DNA from 3 places in the Mesorhizobium sp. M0140 genome. Region 2 is predicted to be linked to each of the others. Evidence: predicted binding sites of a transcription regulator. Region 2 holds the regulator's gene; each other region holds the start of a gene.

Region 1 (4,709 bases), on a different contig from region 2:
TCGCCGACGAAGGGATGGTTGCGGGCATAGCCGCGCTGGGTGGAATAGCCGAGCGCCAGCAAAAAGCCCTCGTCGCCGCGTGACAGCGCCTGCAGGCGGATGTCGCGCGCCATCGGGAATTCCAGCGGCTCGCGGGTGATGTCGCCGGGGACATGGTCCTGCGGCATGTCGCCGTCCGGTTCGATCAAGCCTTCGCGGGCGAGGATCGCCGATACGCGCGGCATGGCTTGCGCTTCCGTCTCGCGCCGCAAGGGCTCGGCGACGTCGGCGCCGGCGGCAAGCTCGGGATCGAGCAGCCGGTGGGTGTAGTCGAATGTGGGCCCGAGCAATTGGCCGCCGGGCAGGTCCTTATAGGTCGCCGACACGCGCCGCTCGACCAGCATTCCGGCGGTGTCGATGGGCCTGGTGTAGCCGAAGCGCGGCAGCGTGGTGCGATAGGCGCGCACCAGGAAGATCGCCTCGATCAGGTCGCCGCGCGCCTGGACGATTGCGAGTGCCGCCAACTCTCGGTCGTAGAGCGAGCCTTCGCTCATCACCCGATCCACGCCGAGCGCCAGCTGCTCGACGATCTGGTCGAGGCGAAGGGCCGGCACCGAACGGTCGCCGCGTCGGCGGTCGGCAAGCAGGCTGTGGGCGTTGGCGATTGCGGCTTCGCCACCTTTTACCGCGACATACATTTTTTACGCCTCCATTGTCTTGATGCGCGTCGTGCGCGGCAGGCAGGCAATGCCATCTGATGTGGCGAGTATGATGTCGACGCCTCTGGGAAAGCGCTTGATGTTCTGCTTCCACTGCTCGACGAAATGGCGCGGCATCTGTGCCGGCGCGATCGTGGCGCTGGTTTCGATGCCGGGACCTTCGAGCAACAGCGGCGTGCCGGACACGAGATCGCCGACTTGCAGGATCAGCGTGGTCGAACGGTCGGGATAGTCCTGGGTGCCCTGCGAAAAACCATCGAGCGACATCATCTCGGCCGGGGCCGCGATGAAGGCGAAATGCGCATCGGCCGGTGTGTTGGCCAATGGCGCGCCGGTGTGGAACCCAAGCCAGGGTCTGATCGCGGTGGAAGCTTGCAGGGTCTGGTCGAGCCAGAGCGGGGTGTCGTTATCGCACAGCGCCAGTGCGATGGCGCCGGCGGCCGCCGAGAGCGGCGCCGGCGGGCGGGCGAAGGCCGGCAGCGGCTGCACGCTGCCTGGCCGCGCCATTGCGTCCATGACGGCGCGGAACACCGTCTGGGCATTGAAGACCGGATCGGCGAAACCGCCCTCTATCGATTGCGCTGCAATGTCCATCAGTCTTCTCCGCGAACCATGGTGAAGAAATCCACCTTCGTTGCCGCCGTCTCGGCGCGGCGTTTTTCATGCGCTGCGGTCAGAGCCGACCGCAGGGGCGCTATCAGTCCGGTCTCGACTTCATTGCGGCGGGCAGGATCCTGCCACAGCGCGTCGGCGATGGCCGCCAGCTTCGCCTTCTGCTTGTCGCGGCCAAGCGCATAGCAATGTCCGACCTGCCCGGAGGGCAGCCGGACGGTGGCGCGGGTGACGGTCGCCTCGCCGACGTTGAAGGGCGCGCCGCCGCCGCCGATGCGGCCGCGCACGGTGACCAGCCCGGTCTCGGGGCCGCGCAGCAGTTCTGCTTCCGAAGGCAATCCGGCTTCATTCCAGAGCCGGACGATGTCATCGCCGCTGGATTGCGCCAGTGTCGCCATGGCGGCCTTGCGCTCGGCCTGGTCGCGGGCTTCCTGTCCTCGCATCAGCAGCATTCCTCTTTGTCAATTTGTCTATTGATATAGACAACTATACAAATTATACCTATTATCTAACGCGTGTCCATGACGGGTGGATGACAGCGATATAAGACTGGGCGCTGGAAGGTTGGGGCAATGATAGTCGGGCGGCTGGCAGCGGACAGCATCGAGCGGCGCAGTGGCGTTTCGCTGTGGCGGCAGATCGCCGACAAGATCCTGCATGCGATCGCCATCGGCGATTTCACGGAGAATGCAGCGTTGCCGCCGGAGGTGGCGCTGGCAGAACGCTATGGCGTCAACCGTCACACGGTGCGCAGCGCCATATCGGCCCTTGTAAGGGAAGGCGTGCTGCGGGCCGAGCAGGGGCGCGGCACCTTCGTACTGTCGCGCAAGCGGCTGTCCTATCCGATCGGCGCGCGCACACGCTTTTCGACAGGGCTGCAAGGGCAAACGACGGAACGGCACATCGTCCTGCTCGCCTCGTCGATCGAGCCGGCCAGCCAGCGCGTTGCCGAGGGCCTTGGCCTTGCCAGGGGAGCCGATGTGATCCGGTTGGAAACGCGCGGCGAAGCCGACGGACGGCCGGTGTCGCGTGCTGCCGGCTGGTTCGAGGCCCGGCGCTTTGCCGGCATCGATGCCGCGATGGCGCAAACCGGCTCGATCACCGCATCGCTGGCGCGTTTCGGCATCGACGACTATCTCCGGCAATCGACCGTGCTGTCGGCGCGCCATGCCGATGCGGCGGACCTTGCCGACCTCGACCTGCTGCCGGGCGCCATCGTGCTGGTCACGGTTGCCGTCAACGTCACGCCGGACGGCCAGCCGATCCAGTTTTCCGAGTCGCGCTTCCCGGCCGAGCGGGTGGAGCTGAAGCTGTCGGCGCTGTAGCTAACGTCGTCATCCTTGGGCGAAGCAGGAGCGCAGCTCCGTCGCGGAGACCCAAGGATCCATGCCGCGATCTCGGGCGAAGAGCGCAGCGGCGCAGAATTCTGCACCGAAGCAACGCTCTCAGGTCACGGCATGGATCCTATGGTCTGCGCCGCGTCGCTTCGCTCCTCGCTCCGCCATAGGATGACGAAGCGATGGATGTTGCGGCTAGTCGCCAAAGCATCAGATCTACCAAGTTGGGCGCTCAACGATCTCCGAATTCGTGTCGAACAGGCGCCTCTATCCGACCTCGATCACAGCCTTGATCAGGCCGGATTTCTCGTGTGCCCAGCGGGCGAGATCGCGCGGCGTGCCGGCGAGTGTGGTGCGGTGTGTGACGAGCTTGGCCAGGGGCACGGCGCCGTTGCGGATCGAGGCGGCGACGTGATCGAAGTCGGCGCGCAGCGCGTTGCGGCTGCCGATCAGCGTCATCTCGCGCTTGTGGAATTCCGGATCGGAAAAGCTGATGTCGTCCTTGACGACGGAGACCAGCACCAGCGTTCCGCCATGCGCGACATGGGCGAAAGCCGACTGCACCGATTGGGTGTTGCCGGTGGCGTCGAAGACGACATCGAAGCCTTCGCCTGATGTCGCTCCCTTGACCAGATCGGGCACCGCGCCGCGCGAGCCGTCGAGGGTCTGGAAACCAAGCTCGTTCGCGGCGAAGGCGAGCCTTTCACTGCTCATGTCGAGCAGCGTCACGTCGAGCCCGGCGATGCGGGCGAAGATGGCGGTACCGAGCCCGATCGGGCCAGCGCCGATGACCAGCGTGCGGGCGCCAGGGTCGGCGCGAGCGCGCCGCACGGCATGCGCTCCGATGGCCAGGAACTCGACTGCGGCGGCGTCGGCCAGCGACAGGCCGTTGGCCGGATAGAGATTTTGCGCCGGCACCAGGATCCGTTCGCACATGGCGCCGTCGCGATGCACGCCCAGCACCTCGATCCTGACGCAGCAATTCGGCTTGCCGTGCCAGCAGGCGATGCACTTGCCGCAGGAAAGATAGGGGTTGATGACGACCGGCTCGCCAACGGCAAGATCGACGCCGTCGCCGGTCTCGAGGATCGTTCCCGACACCTCATGGCCCATGATGCGGGGATAGGCGAGGAATGGGTGCTTGCCCTCGAAAATGTGGTAGTCGGTGCCGCAGATGCCGACATGGCTGACCGCCACCAGCGCCCAGCCGGCAGGCGGTGCCTCTGGTGAAGGCCGGTCTTCAAGGACAAGATCGCCGGGCGAACGGCAGAGGACGGCTTTCATGCGCTAATCCAGTCATGAAATCGCCGGCCCGTTGGTGTGGCGAACCGGCGGTTGATTGCGGGGTCGCTACTTGCCGCGGCGGCGCAGGCCGTCGAAGTAGACGATGATGATGATCAGCGCGCCGGTGATGATGCGCTGCCAGAACGAGTTGACGTTGAGCAGGTTGGCGCCGTTGTTGATGGTGGCCAGGATGAAGGCGCCGAGCAGTGGTCCGTGCACCGAGCCGACGGCGCCGAACAGCGAGGTGCCGCCGATGACCGAAGACGCGATCGCCTGCAGCTCCCAGCCCTCGGCCTGCGTCGGGTTGCCGATGCCGATGCGGGCGGCCAGCAGCACGCCGACAAAGGCGGCGCACAGGCCCGACAGCGTGTAGGCCATGTAGATGGTGCGCTGGACATTGACGCCGGACAGACGCGAAGCCTCGGCGTTGGAGCCGACCGAAAACAGGTATCGGCCCCAGCGGCTGTGGTGCAGGAAGATATAGGCCGGAATGCCGACCAGGATCACCATCCAGAACAGGTTGGGGATGCCGATGAAGGAATTGCGCGAGAAGGCGGTGAAGGTGTCGCTGTTGATGTTGATCGAATTGCCGTTGGTCATCAAAAGGCCGATGCCGCGCAGCGAGGTCAGCGTTGCCAGCGTGATGATGAAGGGCGGCAGGCCCATCTTGACGATGCCGAAGCCGTGGAACATGCCGATGGCGACGCCGACCAGCAGCGTCACCAGAATGGCGAGCCAGATGGGGAAGCCGGCATTGATCATCATGGCCACGACCACC
Region 2 (4,709 bases):
TCTGGTGACCTGACCCGCCCTTGATGATGTTGTCCAACGCATTTCCGAACGCAAATCGGTTGGTGCCGGTAACGACGAGGTTCTCGAAATTGTCAGGGAGCTTGTAGCTCATCCATGTGTCGATCGTGTCGATCCCTGCCCCAGGATCCTCGACCACCTTGTTGTTGGTGGAATAGAGATGATAGTAGTCGTCGCCGGCGCCACCGTGGATCGTGACAGTGACGCCGGTGTCTCCCCAGAAGGAGTCGTTGCCGGAGGTGCCATGCAGTTCCGGTCCAGACCCGGTGGCCGAGAACCAATGAGTGGAAGCGCCGGTGTAGGCAAGAGGGATGCCTTTGGCGTTTAAGACCGTGCTCATCAGAAATCCTTCCTCATGGTGTCCGACCTGGTCAAAGGTCCGGCGACCGCTCCCAAAGCAACGCTGCAAGGAACGAGATCGTTCCACGGAATCGTCATTCGATCCGAGACCGCAATAATCGGAAGGCGGATAATGAATAAGGAGGTGATGGCTCAATGTAAATTGAAGCAATTTAGTAAAATCGTATATTTATGCAGAACACACGTCGTTTAACGAACGTATATCTAAGTTAACTCAAATTTATTCTTGCATGGCTTTCTGGTCGGAGTCTGCGGGCAAGATGGCGACGTACCGCCAAGAGCGGTCATCCTCATCAGGTTTCGAATGACCGCATTTGGGCCAAAGCGTCACGTGCTCGCTCCCCATCGATGAGACGAGTGCAACATTCCACTCTTCGCGGCTGTTGGCGACCACGTGCTAATCGAGTTTTCCCGGTCACGATCTATCGGGACGGAACAGCCACCTAGTCTTCCCTGATCGCGTAACCCGCCCCACGGATGGTGCGGATGACATCAGGCATGCGGCCGTTGTTGACCGCCTTGCGCAGCCGGCCGACGTGCACGTCGACAGTGCGTTCGTCGATGTAAATCGTCTCGCCCCAGACATTGTCGAGCAGCTGGCTGCGCGAGAACACGCGGCCGGGGTGGCGCATCATGAATTCGAGCAGGCGGAATTCGGTCGGCCCGAGCCGGATCTCGCTCTTCTTGCGATAGACCCGGTGCGACTCGCGATCGAGCACGATGTCGCCGACCTTTAGCACGCTGGACAGCACTTCCGGCTTGGCCCGGCGCAGCAGCGCCTTGACCCTGGCCATGAACTCCGGCGTCGAGAACGGCTTGACCAGATAGTCGTCGGCGCCGGTCGACAGGCCGCGCACGCGGTCGCTTTCCTCGCCTCGCGCGGTCAGCATGATGATCGGCAGCCGCTCGGTCTCTGGGCGCATTCGCAGGCGCCGGCAGAGTTCGATGCCGGAAACCGCCGGCACCATCCAGTCGAGCACGAGAAGGTCGGGAACGTTCTCCTGCAGCCGGATTTCGGCCTCGTCGCCGCGCGTCACCACCTCGACCTGGTAACCTTCGGATTCAAGATTGTAGCGGAGCAGCACGCCTAGCGGCTCCTCATCCTCCACCACCATGATGCGTGGTGCGATCATCGGCTGGTCACCCCTGTTATGCCGCTGGCGCGGACATTGCCGTCTCGTCCTGCTTCGGACGATTGGCTGGCAGCTGCGTGCCGGTCAAAACATAGTAGGCATTTTCGGCGATGTTGGTCACGTGGTCGCCGATCCGCTCGAGGTTCTTGGCGCAGAACAACAGGTGCGTGCACGCCGTGATGTTGCGGGGATCTTCCATCATGTAGGTCAGCAGCTCGCGGAACACCGAGGTGTATTTGACGTCGATGCGTTCGTCATTGTTTCTGAGCGTGGCAAGCGCTGCCGGGTCGGCGGCGGCGTACTCGTCGACGACCCCCTGCACCTGGATCAGCACCAGTTGCGCCATCGCGTCGATCGAATGCGAAAGGTCGTGCGGCGTGACACTCAGCCCGACAGTGCCGACGCGCTTGGCGATGTTCTTGGCAAGGTCGCCGATGCGCTCAAGGTCGCCGGCCATGCGGATCGAACCGACCACCGCACGCAGATCGTTGGCCATTGGCTGGCGCTTGGCGATCAGCGTGATGGCGCGATCGTCCAGCTCGCGCTGGCGTGCATCCATGATGGCATCATCGGAAACCACGCGCTGCGCCAGCGCATTGTCCGAATTGAGCAAAGCCCTGGTCGAGCCACTGACCATCGAGCGGGCGAGATCGCCCATGTCGCGGATCAGCTGGCTGATCTGCTCCAGATCCTCATCGAAAGATGCGACGGTATGTTCACCCATGATCTTCGTCCCTCGTATGCCTGAGCTCAGCCGAACCGGCCGGTGATGTAGTCCTGGGTGCGTTTGTCGTCGGGGGTGGTGAACATCTTGTCGGTGGCGCCCTCCTCGACCAGATAGCCTAGATGGAACATCGCGGTGCGCTGCGACACGCGCGCTGCCTGCTGCATCGAATGGGTGACGATGACGATGGTATAGTTCTGACGCAGTTCGTCGATCAGTTCCTCGACGCGAGCGGTGGCGATCGGGTCGAGCGCCGAACACGGTTCGTCCATCAGGATCACCTCGGGTGACACGGCGATGGCGCGTGCAATGCACAGACGCTGCTGCTGGCCACCGGAAAGACCCGTGCCAGGTTCTTGCAAACGGTCCTTGACCTCGTTCCAGATCGCCGCCTTCTTCAGGCTCGACTCTACGATCTGGTCCATGTCGGCCTTGCGCTTGGCCAATCCGTGGATGCGCGGACCATAGGCAACGTTCTCGTAGATCGATTTGGGGAACGGATTGGGTTTCTGGAACACCATGCCGACGCGCGCCCTGAGTTCGACGACATCGATGTTCTTGTCGTAGATGTCTTCTTCGTCGAGCGTTATCTTGCCGGTTACCCGTGCTGAATCGATGGTGTCGTTCATGCGGTTGAGGCAGCGCAGGAAGGTGGACTTGCCGCAGCCGGAGGGGCCGATCAGCGCCGTCACCTGGTTCAGGCGGACGTCGAGATCGACGTCGAACAGCGCCTGCTTCTCGCCATAGAACACGCCGACCTTGTCGCCGCGCATTTTGATTACTTCGTTCGACTTCATCTTGTCGCCCACTGCGTTTTCAAGGGACTGTTCGGTCATGATGTTCATACCAAGATGCCTTTTTTCTACCAGCGCCGCTCGAACCGACGCCGAAGCACGATCGCGGTGATGTTCATGGCCATGAGGAAGACGAGCAGGATGATGATGGCGCCGGACATACGCTCGACGAAGGCGCGTTCGGCCTCGTTCGCCCACATATAGATCTGCACCGGCAGCGCGGTGGCCGGATCGAAAGGCGTCGTCGGTGGATCGGCGACGAAGGCGACCATGCCGATCAGCAGCAGAGGCGCGGTTTCGCCGAGCGCACGCGCCAGACCGATGATGGTGCCGGTGAGGATGCCGGGCGCGGCAAGCGGCAGGATGTGCTGGAACACCATCTGCATCTTGGAGGCGCCAAGACCGAGAGCTGCCGAGCGGATCGACGGCGGCACCGCTGCAAGTGCGGCTCGCGTCGCGATGATGATCGTCGGCAGCGTCATCAGCGTCAGCACCAGGCCGCCGACGAAGGCGGCAGAGCGCGGCATGCCCAGGAAATTGATGAACACCGCGAGGCCGAGCAAGCCGAAGACGATTGACGGCACTGCGGCCAGATTGTTGATGTTGACCTCGATAAGGTCGGTAAAACGGTTCTTCTTGGCGAACTCCTCCAGATAGATGGAGGCGGCGACGCCGATCGGCAGCGCCAGGAGCAACACGATCACCATCATATAGAACGAGCCGATGATCGCCACGCCCATGCCCGAGGTTTCCGGGCGGCTGGAGGCGCCGTAGGTGAACAGGCCGCTGTTGAAGTGCTCGGCCATCGCGCCCTCGGCCTTGAGCTTGTTCATCCAGGTGATCTGCTGGTCCGAGACCTTGCGTCGCGCTTCCTCGACGCTGAGGTCGATCTGACCCTTGAAAGCCGAGTCGAGATTGGCGGCGGCGAGGATGTTGACGTCGCGCGTCGTGCCGATCACGGACGGATCGGCGGCAACGATGTCGCGCAACTGGACGCGGGCGCCTTCCGACAGGAAGCCCTTGAGCTGCTTGATCGCCGGCTTGTCGTCGGGATTGATGCCGAGCTTGGCCACCAGCGCGTTTTCGGCGAGCTTGGGATAATTCGCCTTGATCAGAACGCTCGGATCGGTTGCGCGTTTGCCGGAAGGATCGATCACCTTCTCGTCGAACGAGATCGGCAGTGATACCGTCGTCTGCCAGAAGGCGGTGTAGCCTTTCGAGACGATGGTGATCAGCATGATTGCCAGGAACGCCAGGCCTACGGAAATCGCCACGACGCCATAGATGCGGAATCGGCGCTCGGCAGCGTAACGGGCCTTCAGGCCGATGTCGCGGCGCGGATGGGCCGCCGCCCTGACCATCGTATCCATGGAAATGTCGGTCATTCGTACTGCTCCCGATATTTGCGCACGATGTAGAGCGCGACGATGTTCATCACCAACGTCAGCGCGAACAGCGTCAGGCCGAGCGCGAAGGCGACCAGCGTCTGCGGCGAATTGAACTCGAGGTCGCCGGTGAGCTGGTTGACGATCTTGACGGTGATGGTCGTCATCGCCTCGAACGGGTTGATGGTGAGGTTGGCGGCGACGCCCGCCGCCAGCACGACAATCATCGTTTCGCCGATAGCGCGCGAGGCAGTCAGCAGGACGGCGCCGACGATGCCGGGCAGTGCAGCCGGCA
Region 3 (4,709 bases), on a different contig from region 2:
GCGGAGCGAACATCGCACCTCTGCCCTTCTTGACGAAACCACTGCCCGCAGCCGCGCCGAGATCGAGACGCTGGCCGACCGCATGTGGGAGATGCAGGAGAGCGATGAGCGCTTTCGCGGCCTGATCGACGCGCTTGGCGATCTCGTCATCCATCGCGACCGCGATGGCTACATCGTCTATGCCAACAAGGTCTTCGCCGATCTCGTCGAGATCGACCAGCGCGACCTTGCCGGCAAGACCCTGGCAGAACTGGGCATCGAGGTCGGCATGGTTCCCGATGCCGCCTTTTCCGACCATGAGTGCCTGAGTTCCACCGATGTCTCTATCAGCACGCCGAGCGGGCAGCGCTGGTTCTCCTGGATCGAACTGTCGGTGCGCGACAAGGACAGCGGCGCGGTTTCGCACCGCGCCATCGCCCGCGACATCACCGCCCGCAAACGCGCCGAATCCTCGCTGATCACCGCACGCGAACGGGCCGAATATGCCAGCCAGGCCAAATCGCGCTTCCTCGCCACCGTCAGCCATGAAATCCGCACCCCGATGAACGGCATCATGGGGATGGCCAGGTTGCTGGCCGACACCAGCCTGTCGCCGGAGCAGCAAACCTATGTCGGCGCCGTCTCGACCTCGGCCAGCGCATTGCTTGCCCTGATCGAGGATCTTCTCGACTATTCCAAGATCGAAGCCGGGCGTTTCGACCCCGAGCCGCAGCCGATGTCGGTGCGCGAGATCGCCGACAACATCATCGAATTGCTGGCAGCGCGGGCTTTCGCCAAGGATATCGGGCTGGGTTGCCATGTCGAACCCGACGTGCCGCAATTGATCACCGCCGATCCGGGCAAGGTGAGGCAGGTGCTTCTCAACCTCATCGGCAACGCCATCAAGTTCACCGACAGCGGCGGCGTGCTGGTGAGCATAGCACGCGCACGCACCGAAACCAGCGACCGCATATGCTTCACCATCGCCGATACCGGTCCGGGCCTGCGTGATGCCGACCTGGAGCGCATTTTCGAGGAGTTCGAGCAGGCCGACGGCACGTCGACACGCACACATGGCGGGGCCGGCCTCGGCCTTGCCATCTCCAGACGCCTGGTGGCCGCCATGGGCGGCACGATCTCGGTATCCAGCCGGCTCGGCCAGGGATCCGAGTTCGTCTTCGAAATCCCTGCGATAGCGGCCACCGAAGCGCCGCAGGGCCACCAGAATGCTCTCTCGGGCAGACGCGCGGTGATCCTGTCGAAGAACGCCGTCGAGGCCGACGCCATCGCCCGCACCATCCGCGCCAATGGCGGCGCGGTCGACATCGCCACCACTGCCGCACAGGCCGCGCCTTTCGCCGCCGGCTGCGATGCGATCCTGGTCGATGCAGCGATGGAAGAAGGCGACGGAAGGCTGCTCAAGCGCCTGCGCCAAAGCGGTTTCTCCGACTGTGAGGCGATCACGCTGATCGCGCCGACCGATCGCGGCATGCTTGGCGAGTTCCGAGCCAGCGGCTACGCAACCTTCCTGGCCAGACCGGTGCGTGGCGGAACACTTCTGCGTGTGCTGTTGAGCAGCCATGCTCCGAGCCTCGGCCCGCCGCAGCCGGAAAGGCGCGGCGCGCCGACGCTGCGCGCCATCGGCAACCGCCAGCGCGGCCTGTCGGTGCTGATCGCCGAGGACAATGACATCAACGCCATGCTGGCCCGCGCCACGCTGCTGAAGGCCGGGCATCGCGTCAAGGTGGTCGGCAACGGCAAGGCCGCCGTCGAGGCTGTCACCGGCGCCGCGCACAAGGACCGCTTCGACGTGGTCTTGATGGATCTCCACATGCCGGTCATGGACGGGCTGGACGCGATTGCCGCCATCCGCCGCCATGAGGAAGAAAGTGCAGTGCGGCCGGTGCCGATCATGGTGCTGTCGGCCGACAGCCAGGAAAAGACCCGTCATGCGGTGTTGGCCCATGGCGCCAGCGGCTTTGTCACCAAGCCGCTCGACCCCGAGGCGCTGGTCAATGCCGTCGAGGGGCAGGTCGTCGCGGCCTGAGCTTTCCACCGCCATTCGGCACGGGCGATCACTTAAACGTAGCCGGTTGATCGTATTCGCCAGCCGACGAAGTATTGCCCATGACGTCGTATCACGGTACTGTCACAATCCTGTTGCACCTACACCGTATCCCCGTGCCAAGAGGGATGGCTCGAAGGAGAATCACTCGTGCATACAGTTATGCCGGAATGTGACACTCGGCCGAACGCCAGCAGCGCTTTGCTTGCCGGACGTAACGTCGATTCCGTCATAAAGGGCGCTGCGCTGGGCCGTATAGGCAATCTTGAAGTGCGGCTCGCTCGCAACGAGGCCGAGATCGCGGCCGCGCAGGAAGTGCGCTACCGGGTGTTCTACGACGAACTTGGCGCCAGGAAGGACCTGTTCCAGGCCCATGACCGCCGGGACGCCGATCGGTTCGATCCGCTCTGCGACCATCTGCTGGTTTTGGACACCACGCTTTCCGGTCCCGAACATCGCCGCATCGTCGGCACATATCGGCTGCTGCGGCAAGAAATCGCGGCCACGGCCGGTGGCTTCTATTCCGAAGGTGAATTCGAGCTGACCAAGCTCATCGCCCGCCACCCCGGCCAGCGCTTCCTTGAACTCGGCCGCTCCTGCGTGTTGCCGGAATACCGCTCGAAGCGCACCATCGAGGCGTTGTGGCAAGGCATCTGGGCTTACATCAACCATTACGAAATCGGTGTGATGACCGGCTGCGCGTCCTTTCACGGCACCGTGCCGGCGGCGCATGCCGAGGCGCTCACCTACCTAGCCCACCACTGCCGGACGAACTCGGCCTGGGACGTGCGCGCGGTGTCCGGGCGCTATTGCTCGATGGATCTGATGCCGATCGAGGCCGTCAATGCCAAGGCGGCGATCGCCGCGATGCCGCCTTTGGTCAAGGGCTATCTGCGCGTCGGTGCCCGCATCGGCGATGGTTGCGTCATCGATCGCGAATTCTCGACGGTCGATGTGTTCGTCGTGATGCCGGTCAAGGAGATCGGCGCACGCTACGTCAACTATTATGGCGGCGAAGCCCAGCGCTTCGCGGCGTGAGATTGAGTAGGCAGTAGGCAGTAGGCAGTAGGCAGTAGTGATGACGCCACGATTAAGCTCCTGTGACTACTGATTATTCCCTATTCCCTATTCCCCATTCCCTATTCCCTCTCTTCACGGAATATCTTCCGGCCGCCTGCCGGGTCGGCTCTTGTAGGACGGAAACGACCAGCCGAATTTGAGCGCACCACCGCGCACGAGGAACGCCGCCGCAAAACCGGCGAGGTCCGAGGCGAGCGGCGGCAGTCCGGCAAGTTCGCCAAGCGTGTAAAGGCCGGCACCCGCAAGGGCCGCCGTAACGTAGATTTCGGGCCTGAGCAGCACCGATGGCTCGCCGGCGAGGAGATCACGCAGAATGCCGCCGAAAGTGGCGGTGAGCACGCCGGTGATGACGGAGACGACCGGCGAACCGGTAATCGCAAGCCCCTTGGCCGCGCCCATCACCGAAAAAGCGGCGAGCCCGACGGCGTCGAGCCAGAGCAGCCATTTCCAGCGCGATTCGACACGATGCGCGCTGAAGAAGACCAGCACCGCAACCGCGGCGCAGACCAGCACATAGCCGGAGTTGGCGACCCAGAAAACCGGCAGGTTGAGGATAACGTCGCGAAGCGTGCCACCGCCTATCCCGGTGACGCTGGCCAGGAACAGGAAGCCGATAATGTCGAGTTGCTTACGCGAAGCCGCCAGCGCCCCGGTCGCCGCGAAGACGGCGACACCGGCATAGTCAAGAAGCGCGATAGGGTTCATGAGGCCAAGGCAGTAGGGATTAGGGATTAGGGATTAGGCAGTATGAATAGCACGAAGCCGCGCGATTGATACGACTGCCCTAGTTTCCTACTGCCTACTGCCTATCCCCTGCCTCACGCATCTTTCTCAGCCTGTTCGTTCACCGGCCCCGGCTCAACCGGTGCTTCAGCGGCGACGAACTTTGGCCCGCCCTTGGCGACGCCCACCATGGCCGGGCGCAGCACGCGGTCGCCGATCGAATAGCCCGGCTGCACGACCTGGACCACGGTGTTGGCCGGGACATCCGGATTGGGCACTTCGAACATCGCCTGGTGGAAATTGGGATCGAACTTCTCGCCTTCAGGCGCGAGCTTCTTGACCCCATGCCGTTCCAGCGCCGACAGCATGGCGCGCTCGGTGAGGTCGACGCCTTCGATCAGCGCCTTGAAGCCGGCGTCACCCGATGCTTTGGCCTCGGCGGGAATCGCATCCAGCGCGCGGCGCAGATTGTCCGACACCGACAACATGTCGCGGGCGAAATTCGCGACCGCGTAGGTGCGCGCATCGTGCACATCGCGCGCCGTGCGGCGCCGCAGGTTTTCCATCTCGGCCGCCACGCGCAGCGCGCGGTCCTTCAGCTCTTCATTTTCCTTCAGCAGCCGCACAAGGGCTTCATAATCACCGTCGGTGCTGCCTTCCGTGCGCTCGGCTGTGGGCTCGGTCGCCTCGACTTCATCGGGCGCGCGTTCGTCTTTTGCCTGGTCGCTCATCGCCGTTTCCCGTCAATCTCGAATGATGTGGATTTTGTGCCCGATATCGATGTTTGGCGGCCAAAAATCAAGGGGTAAGCGACTATGGAAGCCGCCGGCCAAGGCGGGACAATGACAGGCAAGACATTTCG

The links. Region 2 encodes PhoB, which activates phosphate uptake and scavenging genes when phosphate is short. Its sites were predicted from a motif close to TGTCATNNANCTGTCAT; they were not measured.
Region 1: the regulator PhoB is predicted to act here: its motif matches at 1,832-1,848, upstream of phnF (phosphonate metabolism transcriptional regulator PhnF).
Region 3: the regulator PhoB is predicted to act here: its motif matches at 2,127-2,143, upstream of olsB (l-ornithine N(alpha)-acyltransferase).

The regions. Positions count from the first base shown of each region.
Region 1 is NZ_JAMYTM010000023.1:57,131-61,839, reverse strand. Features, by position in the region: gene NKJ37_RS22090 (carbon-phosphorus lyase complex subunit) at 1-677, opposite strand, end outside; gene phnH (phosphonate C-P lyase system protein PhnH) at 681-1,292, opposite strand; gene phnG (phosphonate C-P lyase system protein PhnG) at 1,292-1,753, opposite strand; gene phnF (phosphonate metabolism transcriptional regulator PhnF) at 1,886-2,635, shown strand; gene NKJ37_RS22070 (zinc-binding alcohol dehydrogenase family protein) at 2,915-3,931, opposite strand; gene NKJ37_RS22065 (ABC transporter permease) at 3,998-4,709, opposite strand, start outside.
Region 2 is NZ_JAMYTM010000003.1:51,780-56,488, forward strand. Features, by position in the region: gene eglC (endo-1,3-1,4-beta-glycanase EglC) at 1-358, opposite strand, end outside; gene phoB (phosphate regulon transcriptional regulator PhoB) at 822-1,511, opposite strand; gene phoU (phosphate signaling complex protein PhoU) at 1,528-2,235, opposite strand; gene pstB (phosphate ABC transporter ATP-binding protein PstB) at 2,262-3,080, opposite strand; gene pstA (phosphate ABC transporter permease PstA) at 3,098-4,414, opposite strand; gene pstC (phosphate ABC transporter permease subunit PstC) at 4,411-4,709, opposite strand, start outside.
Region 3 is NZ_JAMYTM010000023.1:267-4,975, forward strand. Features, by position in the region: gene NKJ37_RS21810 (response regulator) at 1-2,026, shown strand, start outside; gene olsB (l-ornithine N(alpha)-acyltransferase) at 2,207-3,082, shown strand; gene NKJ37_RS21820 (trimeric intracellular cation channel family protein) at 3,197-3,829, opposite strand; gene grpE (nucleotide exchange factor GrpE) at 3,943-4,578, opposite strand.